DNA from 2 places in the Erwinia sp. CGal63 genome. Region 2 is predicted to be linked to the other one. Evidence: predicted binding sites of a transcription regulator. Region 2 holds the regulator's gene; the other holds the start of a gene.
What was found. The regulator PhoB, encoded in region 2, activates phosphate uptake and scavenging genes when phosphate is short. The targets are predictions, from matches to a motif close to CTGTCATAAAACTGNCNNAT.
Positions count from the first base shown of each region.

Region 1 (9,073 bases), on a different contig from region 2:
TTTTCAAATAAGCGCACGCCGAAGGCGATGTTGTCGTAAATCGACATCGGGAACGGCGTCGGCTTCTGGAACACCATGCCCACGCGCGCGCGCAGCAGGGCGATATCCTGGCTGGCGGTCAGAATGTTTTCGCCATCCAGCAGAATCTCGCCTTCGGCACGCTGCTCCGGATAGAGCGAAAACATCTTGTTAAAGGTGCGCAATAGCGTCGATTTGCCGCAGCCCGACGGGCCGATAAAAGCGGTTACCTGGTTTTTGGCAATAGAGAGATTGATGTTCTTCAGCGCATGAAACTTCCCGTAGTAGAAGTTCAAATCGCGAACCTGAATCATGTTGCCGGAAGTGTTGTCAGCCATTCTTTTTCTCGCTTATGCGCGCCGCCGTAGCCGCGCGTCGGATCAGTGTTTGCCTTTGGCGAAAATCACGCGCGCCAGGATATTTAAAATCAGCACGCAAAGGGTAATCAGCAGCACGCCCGCCCAGGCCAGGCTTTGCCATTCGGCAAACGGGCTCATGGCGAATTTAAAGATCGTCACCGGCAGGTTTGCCAGCGGCTGCAGCATATCGGTGCTCCAGAACTGGTTGGAGAGCGAGGTAAACAGCAGCGGCGCCGTTTCCCCAGCGATACGCGCTATCGCCAGCAGCACGCCGGTCAGAATGCCCGACACCGACGCTTTGAGCGTTATAGCGGAAATCATCTTCCACTTCGGCGTACCCAGCGCGTAGGCCGCTTCGCGCAGGCTGTCCGGTACCAGCTTCAGCATGTTCTCGGTAGTGCGGATCACGATAGGGATCTGCAGCAGCGCCAGCGCCACCGCGCCCGCCAGGCCGGAGAAGTGCTGCATCTGCGCCACCACCAGCGTGTAGACGAACAGGCCGACCACGATAGAAGGCGCGGAAAGCAGGATATCGTTGATAAAACGGATAGTTTCCGCCAGCCAGCCCTTACGGCCATATTCCGCCAGATAGATTCCGGCCAGAATGCCCAACGGCGTACCCACAATCGTCGACCAGAAAATCAGCAGGCCGCTGCCCATAATGGCGTTGGCCAGGCCACCGCCGGCCGTATTCGGCGGCGGCGTATTTTCCGTAAACAGCGCCAGCGTCATGCCGTCGACGCCGCGGGTGATCGTCGCCCACAGGATCCAGATTAGCCAGAACAGGCCAAAAGCCATCGTCATCAGGGAAAGCGCCAGCGCGATGCGGTTTTTCATCCGCCGCCACGCCTGCATTTTGCGGCGGGAAGCTTCCAGCTCCGCGCGAGACTGCATCGCCATCATGGTCATGAGCGCGCTCCTTCACTTTTCGCCAGGCGCAGGATCATCAGCTTCGAACAGGCCAGCACGATAAAGGTGATAACGAACAGGATCAGACCCAGCTCCATCAGCGCGGCGGTATGCACGCCCGACTCGGCCTCGGCGAACTCGTTCGCCAGCGCGGAGGTGATGCTGTTGCCCGGCATAAACAGCGAGGCGCTGTCCAGCTGGTAGGTATTGCCGATAATAAAGGTCACCGCCATGGTTTCACCCAGCGCGCGGCCCAGTCCCAGCATAATGCCGCCAATCACGCCGTTTTTAGTGAACGGCAGCACGATGCGCCAGATCACTTCCCAGGTGGTACAGCCGATGCCGTAGGCGGACTCTTTCATCATTACCGGCGTCTGCTCGAACACGTCGCGCATTACCGAAGCGATATAGGGAATAATCATAATCGCCAGGATAATCCCGGCGGCCAGAATGCCGATGCCGAAAGCCGGGCCGGAGAAAAGCGTGCCGACGATGGGAATATTCGCCATCAGGTCGCCCAGCGGCGTCTGGAAGTAAGTGGCAAACAGCGGCGCGAAAATAAAGAGTCCCCACATGCCGTAAACGATGCTGGGGATAGCGGCCAGCAGTTCGATCGCTACCCCTAAAGGACGGCGCAGCCAGCCTGGCGCCAGCTCGGTCAGAAACAGCGCGATGCCGAAGCTTACCGGTACGGCGATAATCAGGGCGATAACGGAGGTCACAAGCGTGCCGTAAATCGGCACCAGCGCGCCAAACTGCTCGTTGGGCGCATCCCAGGTTTTAGTCCACAGAAAAGAGAAACCGAATTTCTGAATGCTGGGCCAGGAGGAGAAGATAAGCGAGACAATAATGCCGCCAAGCAGCAACAGCACAATCAGCGCCGCCAGTTTGACCAGCGCGCCAAAGATGATGTCGCCTTGCTTGCCGGGTGCGTTGAATGTCGGCCTGGTTGTAGCCATAAAATTCCCGATAGTAAAAGTGTTGGGCGGCACAATGGCCGCCCGGGACTCACAGCCGATTGCTCAGCTTAGTACAGCGCTTTGCCTGAGCTGTCTTTCACGTTGGTTTTCCAGGCGGCGCGGATCTGCTCCACCACGGAATCCGGCAGCGCCGCGTAATCCAGGCTGGTGGTGGTGGCGTCGCCGTTTTTATAGGCCCAGTCGAAGAACTTCAGTACCGCCGCGCCTTTCTCCGCGTTAGCCTGCTCTTTATGCATCAGGATGAAAGTCGTGGAGGTGATTGGCCAGGCGTTGTCGCCTTTCTGGTAAGTCAGATCCTGGGCGAAGGATTTGCTCCAGTCCGCGCCTTTCGCCGCGTCGCTAAAGCTCTGCTCGCTCGGCGCTACGGCTTTGCCGTCGGCATCCAGCAGTTTGGTGTAGGCCAGGTTGTTCTGTTTCGCGTAGGCGTATTCCACATAGCCGATAGAGCCAGGCAGACGCTGGACGAAAGCGGCTACGCCGTCGTTACCCTTGCCGCCCAAACCGGTTGGCCAGTTAACGGTATTGCCCTTGCCGATTTTGCTGTTCCAGTCGCTGTTCACTTTCGCCAGATAGCTGGTGAAGACAAAAGAGGTGCCGGAACCGTCAGCGCGGCGCACCACGTTGATATTGGAATCAGGCAGTTTGATGCCAGGGTTCAGTTTAGTGATGGCCGGATCGTTCCACTTTTTCACGTTGCCCAGGTAGATGTCGCCAACGGTTTTGCCGTCCAGCGTCAGCTCGCCGGATTTCACGCCGGGAATATTGACCGCCAGCACCACGCCGCCAATCACGGTTGGAAACTGGAACAGGCCATTTTTCTGCAGATCTTCATCTTTCATCGGCGCGTCGGAAGCACCGAAATCGACAGTTTTAGCGATAATCTGTTTTACGCCGCCGGAGGAACCGATGCCCTGATAGTTAATCTGCGCGCCTGTTGCTTTGTTGTACTCGGCCGCCCATTTGTTATAAACCGGCGCCGGGAAAGTCCCGCCTGCGCCGGTCAGGTTGTCGGCAGCGAAAGCGGAAACCGCGCTCAGCGACAGGGTGACAGCCACACAGCGAGCCAGGGTCTTTTGCATCAGTGTCATATTCCCTCCAGGGGATTAAAGTCAGTCTTTATACTGTTTTAGTATGAATAATGATTGCTGCTGGAGGCAAAATAGGACAGTTTGATGACAGTAAAATGTACGCAATATGACAGTTTTGTGACGGAGATCTTTTAAGCAATGGCTCCAGAAAAAACTGGCCTGAAGCCCGTCCCCGTTGCGTTAGCACGTGCCTCTTTTCAACGACATAAGCGACATCGCATTGCACCGCGCCGCTCTCCCGTGTGAAATAATGAAGCAAACCAGCGGCCAGCTTTACCCGCACACGGCAGCCGTCAAAAAGCATCTGCTTCATTGTAAAGGAACGCTATGAGATGACCCCTTTCGCAGAGTTCTTCAGGCGTTGACAAGTTCAACATACCCACTTTGTTTGATGGGTAAGATAAGGACGATTTTACGACCAGGAGAAGGACGCAGACGCAGCTTTACCTTTCTCCATTTTTCATTGAAGAAAAATCATCTTTTACTCAATTTTCAGCCGCTATAAGCCGCTTATTATCAAACACGGCATGACCGTCGATGACGGTTGATTCAGCCAATCTACTACAAATCAGGATATATTAATTAAGGGAATTTTTTATGAACAACAGAGCAAAGACGATAGCCGGTGTACTGTTATTAACCTTTGGCGGGTCGGCTATAGCAGCAGATGAAAACCCACGGTATAAAGGAAACCCTTATCTTTACGATGATTATTTAATAGCTATTAACCGAGCTACGAATCCAGAATTTTATCCAGCGTTCAAAGTTAGTGAATTAGAAAAGATACCTAAAAAAATCTCTGAATTGGAAAAAAAGATAGCTACGCAGCAGGAAATAATAGATGAACAAAAAAGCATGTTTGATCGAAAAATGCAGGAAGTGCAGGAAATGAAGAGAAGCGAAGGAGAAAAAGAGTTGGCGATTTACCTGTTGCAGAAAACGACCGCGAGCCTTAAAGAAGAAATCGCCGGACTAAAAAAATCGCTGGACGAAGTGAAAAGCCAGACGCGCTAACAGATAACGCGCTAACCATACTGGTTAGCGCGTTGGTCAATTACTCTACCGTGACCGATTTCGCCAGGTTGCGCGGCTGCTATACGCCAGGAAAACGATTAAATACAACATAGCGCCGCGGCAGATTGCTGGCGGGTGAACCAGCTGTCGAATAAGGTAATCGACTGGAGCATGTTGTCGTCAGCTACAGGCCAGGGCATACGCTACTCTTTCTCGCTGAAGCGGCCGGAAATCCGAATTCAGGCAGAGGAGCCGCGCAGCGTTTTCTCTCCGACCTTTTATCACGTATCCTTTGTAAGGATTGCATCGGACGATAACACAAGGAGAGTGTTGCAATGGCCAAACTACAATTTCCCTGCACCCTGTTTAAAACCCAAAAGAGAATGGACGACGACAGCGCCAGTGATATGCGTTGCGGAGACCTGACCGAAGCACAGCTAAAATCCCATTATGGTCTGGTGGATGTTTCCACCAGAGCTAATCCTTATACCCTGACGAAAATCACGCCGTTTAATCAGCCACAGTCTATGTTTTACGGCTCCCGTGGTGAAGGCAGGAAGATTACCCGCCAGCAGTGCGCTGCGATTCTGTTTGATGAATTCCGCCAGCTCTCCTCCCTGTTCTCGGTATACGGGCCTTATCGTCATCTGATCGAAGAGATGATTACCCACATGCAGCATGGCAACGGTTCACCCTTCAGCAGTATGAGCCTGGACAGGGCGCTGAAGGATCATATTTTGTCCGATAACACGCCAAACAGCACTCGTTTACGGTTAAGTGAGACTATTGGAAAATATATTGACTGGGAAGGTAAGCATTACCCGGCAAAGGATAAAGATGAGTTACGAAAAACTATCCTTGAAGGAAAGCTCCCTAAATTTGACCGCTTCCAGGACAATTTTAACGGCATGGGTATAACAGTCCACGATACCTGGGCTACGCACATTACGCTAAAATCGCTGCAGGTTGACAATGACCATTATCGGGCGGTAGTACATTACAAAGTTCAGGATCACTTTGGCCTTGACGTTGACGATATTTCAAAATTCAGGTTCAATCAGTTCCGCTTTTTCCGCATCTGGTTTGTGCTACAGCGATACAATCAGTTTGGCTTCAGGCCCTGACCAATATGGAAGCCACCGTAGAAATGACAGGAAAACGAAAATGAAAAACAGGAAAGCCATCTTTCTGCTCTTTCTGGCTGGCTGCGTATTGTCTGGTTACTGGCTTTGGTTATCGCTGCGTCCGGTAGAAATTATTGCCGTTCATGATAATGATAATCACAGCAATGTTTTAGTCAGAAATTTTCCACTAACAGATAAGGGGAAAATAAACTGGTGGCTGAAAAACAAAGACAGGCTGAAAGAAAAATATGATATCCCTAAACCCTCATCGTCTGGTTACTTTACCATTATCTTTTGGGATTTCGGTGAGGGTTATAAAGAAGAGGGAAAGTATGACCGGCTCTGTTTTGACGATATGAAAACTAAAGTCAACTGTATCGAAAAGGAGGCTGTTTTTTCCGTAGATAAAAGCAGAAATTTTGGTATCACTTTCAACGCGTACGATGGCGATAATTATCGCTTGGGCCAGGATGGCGATATTATAAAAGTCCGGTTCGATTAGGATTGTACTTTGCGTGAAGAAACAACCTTGCCACTGGCCGCCACAAATTACAGCAAAAGATAACGCGCTAACCATACTGGTTAGCGCGTTGGTCAATTACTCTACCGTAACCGATTTCGCCAGGTTGCGCGGCTGATCGACGTCGGTGCCTTTAATCAGCGCGACGTGATAGGAGAGCAGCTGCAGCGGCACGGTATAGAAGATCGGCGCGATAATCTCTTCCACGTGCGGCAGCGGGATAATGCGCATCCCTTCGCTGTCCACAAAGCCGGCGTCCCGATCGGCGAACACATAGAGCAGCCCGCCGCGAGCGCGAACCTCTTCAATGTTCGACTTCAGCTTCTCCAGCAGCTCGTTGTTGGGCGCAACCACGATAACCGGCATATCGGCATCGATCAGCGCCAGCGGGCCGTGCTTCAGCTCGCCCGCCGCGTAGGCTTCGGCGTGGATATAGGAGATCTCCTTCAGCTTCAGCGCGCCCTCCATCGCAATCGGATACTGATCGCCTCGGCCCAGGAACAGCGCATGATGCTTGTCGGAGAACTCTTCCGCCAGCGCTTCAATCTGCTTGTCCTGCGACAGCATTTGCTCGATGCGGCTTGGCAGCGCCTGTAGACCGTGGACGATATCGTGCTCGATCTGCGCATCCATCCCTTTCAGGCGGCCAATTTTAGCCACCAGCATCAGCAGCACGGTCAGCTGCGTGGTGAAAGCTTTCGTGGAAGCCACGCCGATTTCCGTGCCGGCTTTGGTCATCAGCGCCAGGCTGGATTCGCGTACCAGCGAAGAGCCGGCCACGTTGCAGATCGCCAGCGAACCAAGATAGCCCAGCTCTTTCGACAGGCGCAGCGCCGCCAGCGTATCCGCCGTTTCGCCAGACTGCGACAGCGTGATCATCAGGCTGTTTTTGCGCACCGCCGATTTGCGGTAGCGGAACTCGGAAGCGATCTCCACGTCGCACGGCACGTTGGCCAGCGCTTCAAACCAGTAGCGCGATACCATGCCGGAGTTGTAAGAGGTACCGCAGGCGACAATCTGAATATGTTCGACCTGTGCCAGCAGCTCATTGGCGTGCGGGCCAAGCTCGGAGAGATCGACTTCGCCGTGGCTGAAACGCCCGCTCAGGGTGTTTTTGATCGCCTGCGGCTGTTCATAAATCTCTTTCTGCATATAGTGGCGGTAAACGCCTTTATCGCCTGCGTCGTACTGCACGCTGGATTCGATTTCGCCACGCTGCACGCGTTCGCCCAGCGCATCGAAAATAACGACGTCGCGACGGCTAATCTCCGCGATATCGCCCTCTTCCAGATAGATAAAGCGACGCGTGACCGGCAGCAGCGCCAGCTGGTCAGAGGCGATAAAGTTCTCGCCCACGCCGCGGCCAATCACCAGCGGACTGCCGGAACGGGCCGCCACCAGCACGGACGGATCGCGGCTGTCCATGATCACCATGCCGTAAGCGCCGCGCAGCTGCGGAATAACGCGCTGTACGACTTCGCGCAGCGAACCGCCGCTCTGCTTCTGCTCCCAGTGCACCAGGTGCGCGACCACTTCCGTGTCCGTTTCGGAAGCAAAGCGGTAGCCCAGCGACTTCAGCCGCTCGCGCAGCGGCTCGTGGTTTTCAATAATGCCGTTATGCACGATAACGATATGTTCTGAGATATGAGGATGCGCATTGGCTTCCGACGGCTCGCCGTGCGTTGCCCAGCGAGTGTGCGCGATACCGGTGCCGCCGGTCAGCGACGTGGTTTCCGCCGCTTCCGCCAGCTTTTGCACTTTGCCTACGCGGCGAAGACGAGTGATCTGCCCTTCGGCGGTCACCACGGCCAGGCCGGCGGAGTCATAGCCCCGATACTCCAGGCGACGTAATCCCTCCAACAGGATTTCTGCGATATCACGCTGCGCTACTGCACCTACAATTCCACACATAGTTGTTTTCCTGACGTTATGGCGTATGCCATTAACTTGTCTTCTGCCTGTTTGTTCCGGTATGTTCCGGTTCCCCGAGCCTTGTAGAGAGTGGGGATTATTTTTATGGGGATGACGAGCATCCTTTACTGCTTTCGGGCGATCTTCGCCGCCCGTAAAATTATTTTTTCTTCACTGGCCGCTGCCAGTCTGCTTTCAGATTTTGCTCTTTGCGATTGTAGGTCAGGCCTGCCGCGGGAATATCTTTCATTACCGTAGTACCGGCAGCGATGGTTGAACCTGCCGCAACCGAAACCGGCGCCACCAGCTGGGTGTCCGAGCCGACGAAAACGTCATCGCCGATAACCGTCAGCGATTTATTGGCGCCATCATAGTTGCAGGTGATGGTGCCGGCGCCGATATTGACGTTGGCGCCGATCGAAGCGTCGCCCAGATAGCTCAGATGGCCCGCTTTCGAGCCTTTGCCCAGCGTCGCTTTTTTCATTTCGACAAAGTTGCCAACGTGCGCGTGCTCGGCCAGCGAGCTGCCCGGACGAAGGCGGGCGAACGGGCCGACGGTGCAGGCGGCGGCCAGCGTGGCCTCTTCCAGCACGCTATAAGGGCTGATTTCGCAATCGTCGCCAATCACGCAGTTTTTCAGTACGCAACCGCTGCCGATTTTCACCCGATCGCCAAGCTGCACGCGGCCTTCGATAATCACGTTGGTATCGATCTCCACATCGCGACCATGCTTAAGCTCGCCTCTGAGATCGAAACGCGCGGGATCTTTCAGCATTACGCCCGCCAGCAGCAGTTTTTCCGCCTGCTGCGCCTGATAAACGCGCTCCAGCGTCGCCAGCTGCAGCCGGTTGTTGACGCCGTCGGTTTCCGTGCTGCGCGCGGGATGAACGGTTTGCGTGACGCGTCCTTCCTGATGCGCCAGCGCGATAATATCCGTGATGTAGTATTCGCCCTGAGCGTTGTCGTTGGTCAGCTTGCTCAGCCAGCGCTTCAGATCGCCGCCGTTGGCCAGCAGAATGCCGGTGTTGATTTCGCGGATAGCCAGCTGCTCCGGCGTGGCGTCTTTCTGCTCCACGATGCCGGTCACCTCACCCTGTTCACGCAGGATACGGCCATAGCCGGTTGGGTTATCCAGCACAACCGTCAACAG
Region 1 is NZ_JAKUMN010000005.1:300,353-309,425, forward strand. It holds gene pstB (phosphate ABC transporter ATP-binding protein PstB) at 1-356, opposite strand, end outside; gene pstA (phosphate ABC transporter permease PstA) at 399-1,286, opposite strand; gene pstC (phosphate ABC transporter permease PstC) at 1,283-2,245, opposite strand; gene pstS (phosphate ABC transporter substrate-binding protein PstS) at 2,314-3,354, opposite strand; gene MKZ79_RS16585 (hypothetical protein) at 3,952-4,368, shown strand; partial or broken gene MKZ79_RS16590 (YPO3983 family protein) at 4,704-5,536, shown strand; gene MKZ79_RS16595 (DUF943 family protein) at 5,533-5,994, shown strand; gene glmS (glutamine--fructose-6-phosphate transaminase (isomerizing)) at 6,091-7,923, opposite strand; gene glmU (bifunctional UDP-N-acetylglucosamine diphosphorylase/glucosamine-1-phosphate N-acetyltransferase GlmU) at 8,084-9,073, opposite strand, start outside.
Region 1: the regulator PhoB is predicted to act here: its motif matches at 3,459-3,478, upstream of pstS (phosphate ABC transporter substrate-binding protein PstS).

Region 2 (9,073 bases):
CGTAGTAAAAAAGAAGAAGCAGTTTTCAGCAGCGCGCCTGGGACGCTACAGTGCGGCGCCCGGCGGTAACAGAGCGCGCGCGGCCCTGGATTACGCCTTACAGCCTGCCGAAGCCATGATGCCGCTGCTGCATACGGTTGAAATTGCGCTATGAAATGCTCAGGCCGGGCCGTTTGCCCTACTCATTCACCATCATCCTGGCCTTTTCCAGCTGCGCATCCGACAGTGGCAGATAGCCCGCCTGCGTCACCAGCGCCTGGCCCTGCGGCGACAGCGCCTGCCGTAAAAAAGCTCTGGTCAGCGGCTCCAGCGGCTGGCCTGGCGCCCTGTTCACATAAATATAAAGCGGTCGCGCATAGGGATAGCTGCCGCTGCGGATGTTTGCCACCGAAGGCGCGATCCAGTCAGTGCCGTCGCGGGAAACCGGCAGCGTTTTTACGCCGGTCATATGCACGCCCATGCTGGCGTAGCCGATACCGTTCAGCGTGCTCGCTACTGCCTGGATAACCGCGGCGGAACCGGGATACTCGCTTACGTCACTGCGGAAATCCCCGTTGCACAGCGCCTGCTGACGGAAAAAGCCCCAGGTGCCGGAAGCGGAGTTACGGCCAAAGCGCTGGATGGGTCGCCGCGCCCATTCGCCCTGCGTTAGCTGAAGATCGCCCCAGCTGCGCACGGTAAAAGGCGCGCCGCAGCGGCGGGTAACGGAAAAAATGGCATCCAGCTGGCGGGCATCTACGCCCTGCAGCGGATTATCCTGATTGACCACCACCACCAGCGCGTCCATCGCCACCGGTACGGCCAGCGGCGCATAGCCGTAGCGATTTTCAAACAGCTGGCGCTCCACCGCCTGCATCGGCCGACTCATCGCGCCCAGCTGCGCCGCGCCCGCCGCCAGCGCGGTAGGCGCCGTTGAGGAACCGGAAGCCTGAATTTGCACGTTGACGCCGGGATAAAGGCGATTAAAGCTTTCGCCCCACAGCGTCATTAATGTGCCGAGCGTATCCGAGCCTACGCTGCTGAGGTTGCCAGCCAGCATAGTTTCGCTTGCACCAGCCGAGCTGCACAGCAGCATCAGCGCAACAAACCACTTTTTCATTTTTCTCGTCCGCCTGCTCAGTGAACCGCATTCTGAGCCAGTTCACCGCTGACAATCAACCTTGCAGGCAGCGAGAAGCCGAAACAGGTCTCTTTTCCCGGCTGGCTGGTTATCTCCAGGCGCGTATTATGATGGCCGAGCGCATGTTTAACGATAGCCAGTCCCAGGCCGCTGCCGCCGGTTTGCCGCGAGCGCGCCTTATCAACGCGATAAAAGCGCTCGGTCAGACGAGGAATATGTTCTGCGGCGATGCCTGGCCCGTTATCACAAACTTTAAATTGCGCGCCATGCGCCGTTTTTTTCCAGCTGATATCAATACGCGTGCCTTCCGGCGTATGGTTGACCGCGTTGTAAACCAGGTTGGAAATGGCGCTGCGCAGCTGTTCGTCGTTGCCGAATACCCGTAGCTGCGGATCGGCGGAAAAATGGATCTGGTGGCGACCCTGGCTGAGCGTTTCCGCCTCGCGCTGCAGCAGCCGCAGCATCAGCGGCACATCGACTTTTTCCTGCAGATCCAGCGCCGGAGCAGCCTCGATTCGCGACAGCGTCAGCAGCTGTTTCACCAGCGCGTCCATTCGTCGGGTTTGCTCCTGCATGGTGTGCAACGCCTTATCGCGCGACGGCCCTTCCAGCACCGCGTCGCTCATCATCTCCAGATAACCCTGCAGCACCGTAAGCGGCGTGCGCAATTCATGACTGACGTTGGCGAAAAAGTTGCGTCGCGCGCCTTCCAGCTGATGCATTTGGGTTACGTCGCGCGCCACCAGCAGCCACTGGCCTTCGCTATAGGGCATCACGCGGAACTCAAGGTGACGATGGCTGTTCAGCACCAGCGTCAGCGGTCGTGAGAAGTCACGCTGGCGCAGGTAAAGGGTAAACTCGGGATAGCGCAGCAGGTTAAGGATATTTTGACCGTTATCTTCCGGCCAGCGCAGCCCCAACATTTGCTGCGCCAGGCCGTTGCACCAGAAAATCGTGCCCTCTTCGGTGGTCAGTACCACCGCGTCCGGCAGCGACTCCGCGCCGCTGCGAAACCTTTTAATCAGATGTCCCAACTCGCGACGGCGGCGACGGTTGCGCGCCTGCATTTGATACAGGCCATAAAACAGCGGTTCCCAGCTGCCGCGCCCGGTCGGCGGCGTGATGCTGCGGTCGATCCACAGCCAGTGAGAGAGGCGAAGCAGGTTGGTAAAATGCCAGCCCAGTATGGCCAGCGTGGCCAGCAGCAGCCACCAGGGCAGCCCGCCGACCAGCAGTCCAAGGATCAGCGCTGGTAAACAGGCGAGCAGCAGCTCAAGCAGCAATCTCTTCCAGGAGAGGCGTTCCAGCACAATGAAAACTCCAGTGGGGACAATCAGTAACGCGCAGAGAAACGGTAGCCTGTTCCGCGAACTGTCTGCACCATACGATCGTGTCCGGTCAGTTCAAGTGCCTTACGCAGACGGCGAATATGCACGTCCACAGTACGATCTTCCACGTAGACGTTAGTGCCCCAGACGTGATTAAGCAACTGCTCGCGGCTGTAGACGCGCTCGGGATGCGTCATAAAGAAGTGCAGCAGCTTATATTCTGTTGGCCCCATCTCCAGCGGCTGTGTCTCGGACATCACGCGGTGCGAAGAGGGATCCAGGCTCAGTCCCTGAATTTCGATGACTTCTTCCACCGCCATCGGCGATATACGGCGCATTACCGCTTTAATCCGCGCCACCAGCTCTTTGGGTGAGAAAGGCTTGATAATATAGTCGTCGGCGCCGACTTCCAGCCCGCGCACGCGGTCTTCTTCTTCGCCGCGCGCGGTCAGCATCATCACCGGAATATCGCGGGTCATCGCCTCGCGCTTCAGATGACGGATAAACTGGATACCCGTGCCGCCAGGCAGCATCCAGTCCAGCAGGATCAGATCCGGCCAGGGTTCGATCAGCAGATTAATGGCGCTGTCATAATCTTCCGCTTCTATCGGCTGATAGTCATTTTGTTCCAGCACAAAACACAACATCTCACGAATTGGGGCTTCATCTTCGACTACCAGAATGCGCTTAGCCATTATTGCTCCTGCGTCTGTGACGGAATGTCACCGGATATGCGGCGCCATTATGCGTCAGATTTATGACACTTTTATGAAAAAATCCAGCCGCTATTCATCAGTTTTATAACACTTTTCAGCAGGATGAAAATGCGTTGCTGAGGTTTTTTGGCCAGCCGTTTATAATCGGCGTCTCGCTTACCTGACACAGAAGGGACGCTATGCGACTTATTCACACCGCCGACTGGCATCTCGGCCAGTTTTTTTACACCAAAAGCCGTGCGCCGGAACATGAAGCTTTTCTGACGTGGCTGGTCGCGCAGGTGGAGCAGCATCAGGTCGATGCCGTGGTCGTCGCCGGCGACATCTTTGATACCGGTTCGCCGCCCAGCTATGCGCGCGAGCTTTACAACCGCTTTGTGGTCAGACTGCAGCAGACCGGCTGCCAGCTGATTATTCTGGCGGGCAATCACGACTCCGTGGCCATGCTGAACGAATCCCGCGAGCTGCTCGCCTGCCTGAACACGCGGGTTATCGCCGCCGCCAGCGAAGATCCGGCCGATCAGGTGCTGCTGCTGAATCGTCGCGACGGCGAGCCCGGCGCGCTGCTTTGCGCCATCCCTTTTCTGCGTCCGCGCGACATTACGCTAAGCAAAGCGGGACAGTCGGGACGAGAGAAACAGCAGACGCTGCTGGAAGCGATTACTCACCACTATCAGCGCAGCTATGCGGCGGCGGTTGAGAGGCGCGACGAGCTGGGCCTGCCGCTGCCCATTATCGCCACCGGCCATTTGACTACGATGGGCGTCACCAAAAGCGACGCCGTGCGCGATATCTATATCGGCACGCTGGACGCCTTTCCCGCTCAGGCCTTTCCGCCCGCGGACTATATCGCGCTGGGCCATATTCATCGCGCGCAGCGCATCGCCGACACGGATTATATCCGCTACAGCGGCTCGCCCATACCGCTCAGCTTTGACGAGCTGGGCCGGGAAAAAAGCGTCTTCCTGGTGGATTTCGCTGACGGCAAGCTAAGCGCGGTGACGCCGCTGACGGTGCCGCTTTTTCAGCCGATGCAGATGATCAAAGGCTCGCTGCAGGAGATAGAGCGACAGCTCGGCGCGATTGAACCGCCGCAAACGGGCCAGAAAGTCTGGCTGGATATTGAAATCGTCACGCAAACCTGGCTGAACGATCTCCAGCGGCATATTCAGGAGCTGGCTGAAACTCTGCCGGTAGAAGTGGTGCTGCTGCGCCGCAGCCGCGAACAGCGCGAAAACATCCTCAGCCGGCAGAACAAGGAAACCCTTAGCGAGCTGAGCGTGGAAGAGGTGTTTCAGCGACGCCTCGCCGCCGAACAGGAGGATCCGGCCCGTATTGAGCGCGCCACGCTGCTGTTCAGACAGACGCTGGCGGAAATGGACGAGGAGCCGTCATGAAAATCCTGACCTTAAGATTCAAGAACCTCAACTCGCTGAAAGGCGAATGGAAAATCGACTTTACCGCCGAACCTTTCGCCAGCAATGGGCTGTTCGCCATTACCGGTCCGACCGGCGCCGGGAAAACCACGCTGCTCGACGCCATTTGCCTGGCGCTCTATCACGAAACGTCGCGGCTGGGGAAACTGTCGCAGACGCAAAACGATCTGATGACGCGCGATACCGCCGAATGCCTCGCGGAAGTGGAGTTCGAAGTCAAAGGCGTAGCCTGGCGAGCGTTCTGGAGCCAGAATCGCGCACGCGGCGCGGTAGACGGCAACCTGCAGGCGCCGCGCGTCGAGCTGGCGCGCTGTGAGGACAATAAAATTGTCGCTGACAAGGTCAAAGACAAACTGGAGATGCTGACCGAGCTGACCGGTCTGGATTTCGATCGCTTTACCAAATCAATGATGCTCTCGCAGGGGCAGTTCGCCGCGTTTCTGAACGCCGATGCCAACAGCCGCGCCGGGCTGCTGGAAGAGCTGACCGGCACAGAGATATACGGTCGCCTCTCCGCCAGCGTTTTCGAGCGGCATAAAAACGCCCGCAACGCGCTGGAGAACCTGCGGGCGCAGGCAAGCGGCATGGCGCTGCTGGACGATGAGAAAATTCAACAGCTTACTTTGCTGTCGGAACAGCTGCTGACAGAGGAGCAGGCGCTTACTTCGCAATTACAGCATCAGCAGCAGCTGCTGCAGTGGCAGCAGCACTATCAGGCGGCGCTACAGGCAAAAGAAGCCGCGACGGCAGAGCAGCAGCAGGCGGAAACGGCCTGGCAGGCGGCGCTGCCGCAGCTGAGCCTGCTGCAACAGGCCGAACCGGCGGAAAAGCTGCGCCCGCAATGGCTGTCGCGTAATCAGCATCATCAGGATCGGCAAAAAACAGCGGAGCAGCAGCAGCAAATCAGCACGCAGCGCCAGCAGATTCAGCATCAGCTGGACGAGCTGGCCGACGAGCTGAAAAAGGCGGAAGCGGCGCGACAGCAGCATGAAGACGATCGGCAGCGGCAGGAGACGCTGATCGCCGAACAGCTGCTGCCGCTGGATAGCCGTATCGCCACGCTGGCGCAGCAGAGCCAGACGCTGGAAAAAGAAGTAAGTGATTACAAACTCTATCTGCATGGACGCCGCGCCGCGCTGCAACAGGCGCAACAGCAGCATCAGGAAACCCTTGCCCGCCAGCAGGAGCAGCAGCGCTGGCAGCAGCAGCATGAGCACTATGCCCGCTGGGGCGAATCGCTGCCGCTCTGGCGTGCGCGCTTTGAGCAGCTGCAGCAGAGCGAACAGGCGCTGACGGCGCAGCAGAAGCGGCTGGATGAAGAGCAGCAAACCGTCAGTCGTTTACAGCAGCAGATTGCACAGGCGGAACAGCAGGCGAAGCCGAAGCGGCAGCAGCTTGAAGCGCAGCAAAAGCAGGTAGCGGAAGCCGAAGCGGCGCTGGCGCAGCAGCAAAAGCAGCATACCGAAGAGCAGCTGCAGGCCACGCTCGCCATACTGCAGCAGCAGCGGCCGCAGCGGCAGAGCCTGGCGCTGATCGCTTCGCAGTGGCCGGCGCTGACGCAGCGCAGCCAGCGGCGACAGAGCGAACTTAAGACGCTGCAACAGCAGCTGCAGCAGGCGCAAACCGAGCTGCAGCACCTGCGCAACGGTTATAAAGAGAAGCGGCAGCATCAGCAGGATCTGGAAAAACGCTGTGAGCTTGAGCAGCGCATTGCCGATCTGGAGCAGTATCGTGCCCGCCTGGAGCCGGAACAGCCCTGCCCGCTGTGCGGCTCCTGTCAGCATCCTGCCGTAGCCGACTACCAGGCGCTGAATCTCTCTGAAAACCAGCAGCGCCTGGCCGCGTTAAAGCTGGAGGTCGAGCAGCTGAAAGACAGCGGTACGGCCAGAAGCGAGCAGGTAAAGAACCTGCAGGCGCAGGCGGAAAAGCTCCAGCGCGAGCTGGCAGAAAGTGAAAGCGAAGCCGCGAATTTACGCGCGCAGTGGCAAACGACGGCGCAGGCGCTGAAGCTTGACTCTTCTCCCGATGAACTGCAGCAGGCTAACGCCTGGCTGGCGGAGCAGGATCGTCAGGAGAGCGAGCTGCAGACGCAGCTGCTGGCTTTACAGCAGCGTACGCGCCAGCTGCAGCAGCATAAGGATCGCCTGGCAGAACTGCAAAAATCGCTAAGCGACATCGCGCAGCAGCAGGAGCTGGCAGGTCAGCAACTGCTTACTTCTGTCAGGGCGCAGCAGGAGCAGGAACAGGCGCTCGCCCGGCAGCAGCAGGAAGCCCGGCAGCAGCGGGAAACGCTGCGCGCCTCGCTGACCGGGCTGGCGCTGACGTTGCCGTCGGCGGAAGAAACCGACGCCTGGCTGACGGCGCGGCAGAAAGAGTGGGAAACCTGGAGCAAAACGGCGCAGACGCTGAGTGAAACGGCTTCGCAGTTGACCGCGCTGGCCGCGCAGCAGCAGACGCTGCAGGAAGAGATAGTGCGCGAGCAGGCGCAGCTTGCGCAGCGCGAAGAGCGTGGCAAAACCGCGCAGCAGGAGCTGGCCGCATTGCGCGAACAGCGGCGGCAGCTGTTTGGCGATAAGACGGCGACGGAGGTGCAACAGCTGCTGCGCGCGCTCTCTCAACAGCATAGCGACCGCTGCCAGCAGCTACAGCGACAGTGGCAGGAGCGGCAGAACCAGCACAATACCCTGACCGGACAGCATAATTCGCTGAGCGCGCAGCTGGAGACGCTGACGCAGCGGCTGGAGCAGGCGCAGCAGGCGTTTGATTCAGCCCTGGCGGCCAGCGCCTTTGCCAGCGAAAGCGCCTTTATGGCGGCGCTGCTGGACGAAGAGCGGCTGCGACAGCTGCAGGCGCTGCAAAAAACGCATGAGCAGCGACGTCAGCAGGCGGCCATCCTGCTGGCGCAGGCGGAAAAAAATCTGGCGACGCTGCCGGAGAAACCGCACGATCTGCCGGAAGACGGGGCTGTTCTGCAGGCGGCAGTGGAAAACCTCTCACAACAGCTCAGGGAAAACGCCCGCCGCCAGGGCGAGGCGCGGCAGCAGCTCAGCAGCGACGCGGCGCGGCGCGAACAGCAGAAAAATCTGCTGGCGACCATCGAGCAGGAAGCGCGCCAGCTGGAGGACTGGAGCTATCTGAACCAGCTTATCGGCTCAAAAGAAGGCGACAAGTTCCGCAAATTCGCTCAGGGCCTGACGCTGGATCACCTTGTCTGGCTGGCGAACAACCAGCTGAACCGGCTGCATGGCCGCTATCTGCTGCAGCGCAAATCGCAGGAGGCGCTGGAGCTGCAGGTGGTCGATACCTGGCAGGCGGATGCGCTGCGCGATACCCGTACGCTTTCCGGCGGCGAGAGCTTCCTGGTCAGCCTCGCGCTGGCGCTGGCGCTGTCGGATCTGGTCAGCCATAAAACACGCATCGAGTCGCTGTTCCTGGACGAAGGTTTCGGCACGCTGGATGCCGCCACGCTGGATGGCGCGCTCGACGCGCTCGACGCGCTGAACGCCAGCGGCAAAACCATCGGCGTGATCAGCCACGTGGAGGCGATGAAAGAGCGCATTCCGGTGCAGATCAAGGTGCGCAAGGTTAACGGCCTGGGCTACAGCAGGCTGGAAACGCCTGTAGCCTGACGAAAGCGGCATCAGGGACGATCCGCTGCATCCTGCCAGTAGAGCGGCGATCCGAAAGTCTCTACATAATGATCGATCACCGCCCTGACGTTAAGAGGCGGATGGCGCGTATTGGGATAGATCGCCGCGATATGCTGCGGTTCGGTATTGATGGCGGCTTCGAATGCGGGCAGCACTCTTACCAGCTCGCCCGTTTGCAGCCCGTCGTTAATCAGCCAGTCCGGAAACAGCACCAGTCCCATGCCGCCCAGCGCGGCGACCAGCAGCGTTTCCGCGTGATTCGACACCAGCAACGGCGTTACGGCATAGTGAATCCATTCCCTGCCCGGCTGACGGAACAGCCAGCGGTTGGGGCCGGATGACCCGCGATAAACCAGGCAGCGGTGACGACTTAGCTCGTCAGGATGCGCGGGCGTCCCATGCCTGCGCAGATAGTCTGGCGCGGCGGCCAGATAGTAATATTGCGTGCCGAATATACGGGCATGAAACGACGAGTCGGTCAGCGTGCCGATACGGAAAATCACGTCAGCCGGCTCTTTATGCGGATCGATATAGTCATCGGTCTGCATCATTTCCACTGAGAGCTGGGGATAGCGCTCAACTAACGCGGCCAGACCGGGCGCGACGTGCCGCTGGCCGAAATAGATCGGCGCGTTGATACGCACCAGCCCGGAAGGCGCCAGCGTTCTTTCATACAGCGTTCTGCGGGCTTCTTCCATATTGCCGGTCATGGCGCGTGCATACTCGACAAATAAACGCCCGCTTTCCGTCGGCGTAATCGAGCGGGTATTACGGTAAAAAAGCTGCTGGCCCAGCGTATCTTCCAGCTGGTGAATAACGCGCG
Region 2 is NZ_JAKUMN010000004.1:344,097-353,169, reverse strand. It holds gene MKZ79_RS15095 (PstS family phosphate ABC transporter substrate-binding protein) at 179-1,099, opposite strand; gene phoR (phosphate regulon sensor histidine kinase PhoR) at 1,117-2,430, opposite strand; gene phoB (phosphate response regulator transcription factor PhoB) at 2,454-3,143, opposite strand; gene sbcD (exonuclease subunit SbcD) at 3,344-4,561, shown strand; gene MKZ79_RS15075 (SbcC/MukB-like Walker B domain-containing protein) at 4,558-8,229, shown strand; gene MKZ79_RS15070 (LysR family transcriptional regulator) at 8,241-9,073, opposite strand, start outside.